3 regions of the Paenibacillus sp. MAH-35 genome follow, and region 3 is predicted to be linked to each of the others. Evidence: riboswitches for the same ligand, from Rfam matches in the RefSeq annotation. Region 3 holds a riboswitch; each other region holds the start of a gene.
The links. Region 3 has a riboswitch for cyclic di-GMP ahead of AC3Y2E_RS02175 (S-layer homology domain-containing protein). Riboswitches for the same ligand answer to the same signal wherever they lie in the genome.

Region 1 (3,276 bases), on a different contig from region 3:
AGAACGCGTTTCCGGAGCATACGAAAGCAATTGAGGAAGCTGTTTCCGGGTTGACGCCGGAAGAACAAAAGCTGGCATCCGAGCTGCTCAAAAAGCTGGGCCTGACCGCAGAACAAAGCTTCAAGTGAGCGTCCTGCTAGGCAGACCGACAGACCAGCGGTCAGACAACCGTCCGGGGTAACAACGGCGGTCGGCTAGCCATGCAGACCGCTTCGGTTTCCTGCATGATCCGATTCCCGAAATCCGATCCGGCGTTACTCCTCCCAGCCGCAAGCGTCATGTACGCAGCGCAGTTGCTAGATACTTGCGGCATACTATTTTTTTGCACCATTTTAACTTAAAATTAAGATTTTTATTGATATATGATTTCCTATCCGTCTTTGTTGAAGTGTGTTGTGTATGTGCCATTATTCTAGGTATGGAGGCTGATTCGCTATGAATATTCAACGTTTTTCACCAGCTCAGCAAGGAACGGGAGCGTTTGACGGAGGTAAAATTATCGAGCAGAAGCCGATCGGATTTCCCGGTGAAGGCGGTGCCGTGAAACGTGTCGGTCCTCTCTTCTACTGGGCGTGGGCGTTTACGCCCGAGGATGGCTATATTCCCCCGCACCCGCATCAGGCCTTCGAGATTGTCACCTATGTGATCCAAGGCAAGGCTGTGCACGGAGACTCGCTGGGCACCAAGAGTACGATTGGAGCCGGCGGAGCGCAAGTGATGCAGACGGGATCGGGCGTCTCCCACGAGGAACGTTTTGTCGGACCGGATATGGAAGGATTTCAGATCTGGTTCGAGCCCGACCTTCGCCAAACACGTTACGATCAGCCGACCTATCGCCAATTCGAGCACGAGCAGTTCCCGGTTCAAGAACACGAGGGCGTCACCGTCAAAGAAGTCATCGGCGGGCAATCGCCGGTAGCGCTGAAGGTGGATGCGCATATGCGGGATATTACAATACAGGCGGGCGGCGAATATGTGCTGGAGCTGGCGGCGGGACGTTCGATGGCGGTTCTGGCGATTCGCGGCACCGGATCTCTCGGTTCGGCCGATGACGAACCGTCGGCGCTGCATTCCAAAGATTTCGCCGTATTGGACGCAGGCGGGACTAGCGGCTCAGCCGTTGTGAGAGCAGCGGCAGGTGAAGCTCTGCGACTCGTCGCGATCGACGTGCCCTCGGAAACCGATTATCCGCTGTATAACAAACGCTGATCGCACCGGATACCGACTCTCTGTCGAAACCGGCAATGAGAAGCCTCACATGCATAAGCTGCGAAAACCGGACTCCTAATCCAACGCCCCGGTATGATTTGCACCTCATAATGAGTCGGTATGCACGATGTGCCGCCAGTCAAGGCAGGAGACCGCTTACGGACCTGCCCTGACTGCGTGTTCCGGCGGCGGAAAGCATAACCCGGGCGCTGGCGGCGGCAGAAAAAAACGGGATAAAGAGCTCTCGCACCACGCACGGCACGAAAGCTGCTTTATCCCGTGTACGGTCCGGCCGTCCCGGCCGACCGCGGAAGATCCGCTCCTATACCGTCCGTGGAGCGGCCAAATATTCTTGAAGCAGCCGGTACAATTGAATGACCCGATCCAAATTTTTGCTGAACCGGAACGAAATCTTCCTCTCGCCCTGCCAATAAAAAATAAACAGATTGTTGTGCCGCCCGACGACGAGCTCCACATCCCACTTCGAATCGTTCAGCCGGTACTTGTCCCGGTTAAAAAAAAGCTTCGGCCCTTCCTTCGAACGATACATGCCGACAAAGTCGTTCCCCATCTTCAGGTAATACCCTTGCTCCGCCGATGCGTGCCGTTCCTCCATAATGATTCAGCTCCTTCGCCCAAGTGATGAAGAGCCGATACTGGTCCTGCTCCCGTTCCCCGACCCCTGGCATACAAAAAAATCCCCCAAAAGCGCAGACCTGCTTCGTAGCCCATCGCTGTTCCTTTGGAAGCTCCCGTTATCCATAAGAAATTGCTTGGCACAACTTCCTATATTACAAAAAACTCCGATCCAAATCGTTCGGCAGCTGGCTGGCTTGGCAAGGTCGATTCCGACCTGCTGCTTTAGCCCCTCTAGCTTTGCGTCGCCGGCTTTAGCCGGGTTTGCCGTTTGTCGGGAGGTAATCGAAGTTAGGTATGGTATGGTATGTATCGCGTCTTCCTTCTTAGAATAGGGGAGAAGCCCCTTCTTCGCATCCTCCTTTGTACCTAATTCCGGGAAAAATGCCCCGATTATTTGCAATTTTCTTCTTTTTTTCGACAACTATTCCCGGTATATTCCATATGGTTACTATTTTTATCCTTTTTCGCGATGAATGCCCCTGCGCAAAATAAGTTTTTTTCTGGGAGCCAGATAGTTCAGTCCGCTAAAAATGGACACGTTCCTCTCAAAAAGAAAGGAATCGGGCGTTAACCCGATTCCCCGGCTTGCCGATCAGCCCTTAGATCCAAGCCCGGCTGACGATAACAAGCAAGATGAACAGTACCAGAATTACGCCTGTCGAAGTAAACAAGCCTCCAACTCCCGGGCCGCAACCGCATCCTGCACCGCCAACGTATCCCATGGTCAGTCCTCCTCGATATTTCATGATTGTGCGGCCGACATCCGTTGCAACCGGCCGGGCGGCCCGATTGACAGTCGGGATGAATGAACCACACGATCTACAATATGAGGAGGGGCGGGTAACGGACTGTACAGATGTCCCGGCGAACGTAACTTTTTATCAATACCGGTTTGCGGCACTCCGCTTACAGGTCGTCCGGATTTTTGATGACAAGAACGGGGACTTTCGCATGCTGCACCACATAATGGCTGACACTGCCGAGGAACAGCTCCTTCAGCGTGCTGAGCCCTCTGCTGCCGATTACGATCAGATCCGCTTGCAGCTCTTCGGCGTAATCGAGCAGGGCGCGCGCCGGATCTCCTTGAAGCAGCGCAGTCGCCGCATTCGGCAAATCCGTCGCCAGCTCCTTGGCTTCGTCCAGCGTTCTCTCCGAGTCGGACAACTCGTCCAGCTCCATGCGCACCGGCGCGGCGATCATCGCTTCGCCTACGACCAGGTTCGGATAATGGAATACATGGGCGATCGTAAGCCGCGAGCCCGGTATGCTGCGAACGAGCTCCTTTGCGCGCAAGAGCGCCGACTGGGCTTGCTCCGATCCGTCATATGCGACCAGTACATGTTGAAATGGCATATACAGCACCTCTTTTGTTAGATAGATCGTTCTTATTTCAGCGTACCACTCGTCATGTCCGGATACTGTGAGAAA
Region 2 (3,276 bases), on a different contig from region 3:
GGCGAATACATCGGACACACGGCGCTTAAGACGCGCGATCTGGTCAAGAAGGCGATGGGCGGCATTTTGTTTATTGACGAAGCGTACAGTCTGGCGCGGGGCGGCGAGAAAGATTTCGGCAAAGAAGCGATCGATACGCTGGTCAAAGCGATGGAGGACCACAAGAACCAATTTGTGCTCATTTTGGCCGGTTATTCGGAAGAGATGGATTTTTTTCTAGCCCAAAATCCGGGATTGCCTTCGAGGTTCCCGATCGCGATCGATTTCCCCGATTATTCTATCGACCAATTGGTGCAAATTGCCGAGCTAATGGGGAAGGAACGGGAGTATACGCTGATTCCGGCAAGCATCATGAAGCTGAGGCAGATGCTGATCGCCGAGAAAAACAACTGCTTGTCCGCCTTCAGCAACGCCCGTTACGTGCGCAATGTGATGGAGAAGTCGATGCGTCATCAAGCGGTCCGGCTGCTCGGCCAGTATCAAAATAGTTCGCCGGGGCGCCAGGAACTGATGACGATTAAACCCGAGGATATGCGGACCGAGCCGCGTGCGGGACTTGGACTGTAAAAAACCGGCGCGTACGCGCCGGCAAGCCAAAGGAAATGTGTAGAAGGAGCCGCAGGCTGCGGCTTTTTTCGGTTTGAAGCTACGCTGCCGGTGAAGTTCCGCTATAATGGAGGGATAGGAGTCCATATCCTTATAGAGCTAAATAGCGGATGGAGGCATACTGAACGATGATTCGAGCCATTGTGTTTGATTTTGACGGACTTATTCTCGACACGGAAACCAATGAATTCAGGGCATACCAGGACGTGTACCGGCATCATGGGGCGGAGCTCCCGCTGGAGGTATGGTCCGGCGTCATCGGAACGGACATGACGGATGTATTCGATCCGTACAAATATTTGGAAGACCAGACCGGGAAGCTGGTTGACCGCGACACGTTCAGCCGGATGCGCCGGGAGCTGTTCCTGCAGAGGATGGAGACGGAGCAGCTTCGGCCCGGCGTCATATCGGTGCTGGATCAGGCTGCACAGCTCGGGCTTTCGGTCGGGCTTGCCTCCAGCTCGAGCCGGATCTGGGTGACCGGGTACTTAACGAAGTTCGGGTTGCTGGACCGTTTCTCGTGCATTCGAACCAAGGACGACGTGAAAAAAGTGAAGCCGGACCCGGAGCTGTATGTACAGGCCGTCGGTTGTCTCGGAGTCCAGCCCGGGGAAGCGATCGCGTTCGAGGATTCGGCTAACGGCGCACTAGCTGCCCACCGGGCGGGACTGCACTGCGTAATCGTGCCGAATCCGGTCACGGAGGCGCTGCTGTTCGGCGAGCACCGGAAACGTCTGACGACGATGGAGGGGCTTGATCTGGCCGGGCTGATCTCCGAGCTGACTGTAGTTTAACGAATGCAGCGGTTCGGCCTTTGTTCCGGTAAGAACCGGCGGCTCGCATGCCGGGCCGAAACGAGAGATTTGCGACACTTTTTACCCTGAATCGACAGGCACTTGTACCGCTTACTTTCTAGTTTCAAAAAAAGGTAAGGTATGGTATATTAAATTTCGAGTACAACCAACGTCACATTCGTTATCATCTCAATGGCAAACTTGCCGAAAGGCAGGGACGCAAAGCTTCAGGTCTAACGCTCCACGCTCGATGAGCCATGACAGCTGGGCTGCCGACAACGTTCGCTTCAGCGATAAGTATTGCTGTGATCGGCCGTCCCTGTTCAGGGGCGGCTTTATATATGGCGGGCTTCTCCGCAGCAGTTCGTTTGCAGGATTCGAATATGCAGTTGAAAGGGAAGAACCCTATGCAGCGTATGGATTTAATACGGGCGTGCCTCCAATCCGTGTACCGAAGCGAGAAGTGGTTGTTCGTCGCGCTCGCACTGGTCGTCGGCGTCTGCGCGATTCTGTTTAGTAAGGCGGATGCCGCAAGCGTGGCGGCCTCGTGTACATTTGCCGGCTTTCTGCTCGCCTCCGTCATTTTTCGGGGGAAGCCGCCCGTTTTTTATGTGCTGACGGGGCTTGCTTTATTCGTATACGCTGCAGCCTTGCAGCTTGACGTATGGTATGCCGAATTGTTCATCGCTTACCCGCTGTTGCTTATGTACGCTCTCCTAATGCCCAATCCCCTGTATATGCTAGTGGCCGCGCTTGCGGTTGGCCTCCATCTGTATACCGTCACCGACGACTCGGAACCGTTCGCGCGGATCGCCCACCTGGTTTTTTTCTCGTTTATTGCTCTGGCCAATATTCTCCTCGCCTCTTATATTAAACATCTGGAGCAGGAACGAAACGAATACCGCCATCTGAGCGGAATCGACTCGCTGACCGGCCTTGCTTCGCTGCAACAGACGCTGCAATTTGGTCAAAGACTGCTGGACGACGGCAGGACGGTCCGGGTGCTGCTGATCGATCTGAATTTTTTCAAGCAAATCAACGACACCTACGGCCACATGATCGGAAACCGCGTCATTATGCTTATCGCCGACTACCTGCGGGAGATGATTCGCGATGTAAACGGTATCGCCGGGAGGCTGGGCGGGGACGAGTTTGTCGTCATCGTCGAGGATGCCCCCCGGTTTGAGAATATGCGGCAAAAGCTGCTGGACGAGCTGAACGGCAAGTCGTTTATCCCCGACGACGGGCTGCCTCCGGTATCGTTGTCCTTTTCGGTCGGCGTAGCGGTATCGTCAACCGAAGAGACGGTACATATCGAGGAACTGCTGCACGGTGCCGATCTGAATATGTATGAATACAAGCTGCAGCATAAGCTGCCGGCTTATCTCGGCAAAACGGCCGACCTGATCGAGCATAATCCGGCGCCGATCTGTACGTTCGACCGCAAAGGCAAGCTGCTGGCGATTAATCCCGCCGTCTCCGGGCTGCTCGGATATTCTGCCCAGGAGTTAACCAGACGCCAGTTCGTCGCGCTCATTCATCCTCAAGACCGATTGAAAGCGTTGACATCTTTTCAGGAAGCGATGGAAGGCAACTCCGTGCATCTGGAGCTGAGGCTCATACATAAAGAAGGCTATACGGTCGAAGTGGACGTGACGAACATACCGATTATCGCCGATCTTCAAATCGTCGGCATATACGGAGTGGCCAAAGACGTTACGGACCGCAAAAAATCCGAAGAGCTGCTGCGCAACTCCGACCGTCTCGCGGTGATGGGGCAATTGGCCGCAGGTTTGGCGCACGAGATTCGCAACCCTCTTACTGCGCTGAAAGGGTTTATTCAGCTGCTGCAATCGTCCCCGAAGGAGAACAAGTC
Region 3 (3,276 bases):
GCGGAGTCTACGATGGATAAGATCAACCAGTACCGCAAAAAGTGCGAATTGGAACCGATTTAAAGATCCCATTCCCGAAGTAACAAGGAACTGAACGAGTACTTTCGTTAGATGGTGCGCGGAGTGCTTTGGAAACTGGCATGCTCCGTGCGAAGCAGGGGAAAAGCTGGAGATCACTTCAAACGCTTACCTATTGCTACTTGAGTTGAAATAGAAGAACGTTCCCCAGGAAAAAACCTCCATCCAGCATTCGCAAGAATGCATAGATAGAGGTTTTGGTCATTCTGTCAACCCATATCGCTGCCAGTTATGGTTTGTCTTGAAGCATGCGGACCAGCACTGCAACGGCTTCCGCCCTTGTGGCCGTACTTGACGGTTCGAATCGGTTATTGGAGCGGCCTTGGATAATGCCTTCTCGTTCCGCTTTCGCGACATACCCTTTCGCCCAGTCCGGAATGTCCGCATCGTCCAAGAACGAGGTCGCCCCGTTCGAAGCCGTTATTTTCCAGCCTCGGATCAGCATGGTGACCATCTCCGCCCGGTTGATCTTCTCGTTCGGACGCAGCGTCTCATCTTCATAGCCTTCGATAATGCCTGCCCGGACAACTGCGGACAATTCGGCCGTCGCCCATGCAGGGATGTCTGCCTGATCCGCGAAAGTGTCCAAGACAGCTGTGTTCCCCGAATCTTGCAGCTTCATTGCACGTGCTACCATCAAGGCGAATTGCAGCCTCGTCACCTCATCGTCCGGCAAAAATGTGTCGATGGAAGGGCCTTGAACTATACACAGCTGCGAAGCCGATTCGATGTCCGACTTCGCCCAATGGTTCTGGATATCCGACCAGGTGAGCTTTGTACAAGCAGCCCCACCCGACTGTTCCGGCGGCTTTTCCGTATCCGGCTTGTCTACAGGAGGATTTTCCGGATTAACGGGGGTCGTTGGCGTCGATACGCCCCCGCCACTACCGTCACCGGAATCCGAGTCTCCATCATCTGTTGGCGTCGAAGCTTCAGCTTCGCGGGCAATCATGATCGTATACGTCTTCTCTGTCACTTGGTCCTGAGCCGTAACCGTTACTTTGACCTCGTTGTCCCCGACATTCAGCGGGATTGCTTGCGACGGCATACCACTCGCTACCGGCGCCCCGTTCACCGTCACCGCCGCATTCGGATCGTATACGGACGGCGTAACCGTCAGGCTGTTCACACTGCCCAACACCGCAGCCGTATAGTTCGATGTTTCACTGTTGAACGTCGGCGACAGCTCACCTTCCGAGATTACCAGGCCGCTCAGGTTTGCACTGGAAACCGTCACTGTACTCGAATCGGTAAAGTTCCCTTCTTCCGTCGTCGCGGTTATGGTCGCTGTGCCGAGGCCGACCGGTGTGACACGCCCGCTTGCGTCTACCGTCGCGATGGTGGTATCGGACGACGCCCACTGCAAGTTTTTGTTTGAAGCATCATCGGGCTGCACATTGGCACTCAGTTGGCCGGTGCTTCCACCCACCACAAGCGACAGGGTAGCCGGCGTCACAACCACGCCCGTTGTGGGTACATACGTGTAGGAGATGGTCAATTTCGGTCGGCTGGTCTGCGTGGTTGATTCATCCGAATGAAAGCCTCTGTGCCACGCGGCTTCAGAGTCCAATTCCGTAACCTGCAACATGAACCCATGATTATCCGCAGTGCCGTCAACCCATTGCTGCAAAAGAGTGGTTAGATCCAGACTGCTTTTGGAATTGGCTAGATAGCCGTTGATCGATTGTACAGTGACTGGAGTCGGGTCATAAACCGCCGCGCCGACCGAGTTATTCCATGTAATCGTTGCTTCATCCCAAGGAGCTGTGACTCTATGGACAGCCACTTTTGCGCCCGTATTTGAAATTCCGGTATTAGTGGTCAATTCCAGTGTCGCGCTGTCAATCGTTGCATGTTGCGGTATGGATGAAAGATTGAATTGAATAAAAGAAGCCTGAGAGGCTGAAAGGCTTTTGGTGAGGGCAATTACATTTTCTGTACCGTTACTATTATCAGGGAAAGCTGAATAGACACGAGCACTCTGATTGCCCGCATACCCGTCAAGACCCTCCTGAAACACTTTTGTCTCCGAAGCCGCCGAAGCCGGAGCCGGAAAAAGTAACAATCCCATCAAAGTAGAAAGAATCAGGGCTGCGCTAAGCGCAACCGAAAGAAATGGCCGCAACGACCGCAGTCGAGGACGAGTCCGCATTTTACATACCTCCTGTTGTGAATAAGATGCAAATGGAGATTGAGAAAAGAAAGAGTCTGCATGATCCGAAGTCTTCTCCGCCTGTTCCGAAACTTCTTTTCCAACTCAAGTCTCTTCGAGTTCGTAGATGATCCTTATACCCCTGGAGAAGGCGAGATTTTTAAGATAAAACTCCAACGTTAATTTCACCTCCTTTCAGTATCCCATCGGGTATACCCGTTAACAAATACAAAAAAACCCCCGTCTGGTCAGCACAAAGCAAACAGACGGGGGTCATTCCTCCGTATCGGGCAGCTGGCTGGCATCGCGGACGCGCAAGTCCGTTTTAGCCCCTGTAGCTTTGCGTCTCCGCTTTTCAGCGGGTTTGCCTTTATTCCAATGTTCGATTAAACTCTATAAATCTTTACAAGGAAAAATATATCAATAAGTATAGATGGTTTGTATAGGTCTGCAGTTACAATATCGGAAGTTTTTTCTATCCATTTAGCCCTATGCGGTGGACTTATCCGTATTAAATCCAAGAAAGACCGCCATTGTTCGGCTGCCGCTGTTGTGCTCCCAAGAAAATGCAACTAATAGCTTGTATTGGGCGTCATAAATAACAAACATCACTTCGTTTTGAAGAGGAGGCAATGTATGAATAAGATACTTGTTATACTTGTTCTTATGATAACTACATCATTACCAATTGGATGTAGCAAACAGGACATTGATGTTCAAGTAAGCCCCACTTTTAAGAGCGGAGTATATTATGACAACCATTAATTTTAACATTGTACCCCCTCCTCAAGCTTTATTTCGGGATATTGAATGTATTCGAGTCGCGACCTATTCGGGAGATCAGCCTCTCGAGGTTAAGGTTTGTCCGGGCGGTTATCCGGGTATCGTCTTCCAGATTGCTGCTGATGGAAGGGCAGCGATTGAAAGTATCGCCATTCGCACCGCACGTACATCCAATATTCCTTTTTTGTTTCTTCATGGACAAGGCGCGCAACCGAGTATCATGCGCTTTAGAGGCACACCATATACGACAATCCAGATTGTGT

Region 1: another riboswitch for cyclic di-GMP. It lies ahead of AC3Y2E_RS18015 (hypothetical protein); the one in region 3 lies ahead of AC3Y2E_RS02175 (S-layer homology domain-containing protein).
Region 2: another riboswitch for cyclic di-GMP. It lies ahead of AC3Y2E_RS24665 (diguanylate cyclase domain-containing protein); the one in region 3 lies ahead of AC3Y2E_RS02175 (S-layer homology domain-containing protein).

The regions. Positions count from the first base shown of each region.
Region 1 is NZ_JBYUPU010000016.1:2,104-5,379, reverse strand. It holds gene AC3Y2E_RS18025 (MarR family winged helix-turn-helix transcriptional regulator) at 1-128, shown strand, start outside; gene AC3Y2E_RS18020 (pirin family protein) at 436-1,209, shown strand; gene AC3Y2E_RS18015 (hypothetical protein) at 1,532-1,825, opposite strand; cyclic di-GMP riboswitch class I at 2,026-2,124, opposite strand; gene AC3Y2E_RS18010 (sporulation protein YjcZ) at 2,448-2,570, opposite strand; gene AC3Y2E_RS18005 (universal stress protein) at 2,755-3,201, opposite strand.
Region 2 is NZ_JBYUPU010000030.1:11,356-14,631, forward strand. It holds gene AC3Y2E_RS24655 (AAA family ATPase) at 1-567, shown strand, start outside; gene AC3Y2E_RS24660 (HAD family hydrolase) at 735-1,400, shown strand; cyclic di-GMP riboswitch class I at 1,585-1,677, shown strand; gene AC3Y2E_RS24665 (diguanylate cyclase domain-containing protein) at 1,808-3,276, shown strand, end outside.
Region 3 is NZ_JBYUPU010000002.1:93,351-96,626, reverse strand. It holds gene AC3Y2E_RS02175 (S-layer homology domain-containing protein) at 308-2,149, opposite strand; cyclic di-GMP riboswitch class I at 2,517-2,609, opposite strand; gene AC3Y2E_RS02170 (helix-turn-helix domain-containing protein) at 2,982-3,276, shown strand, end outside.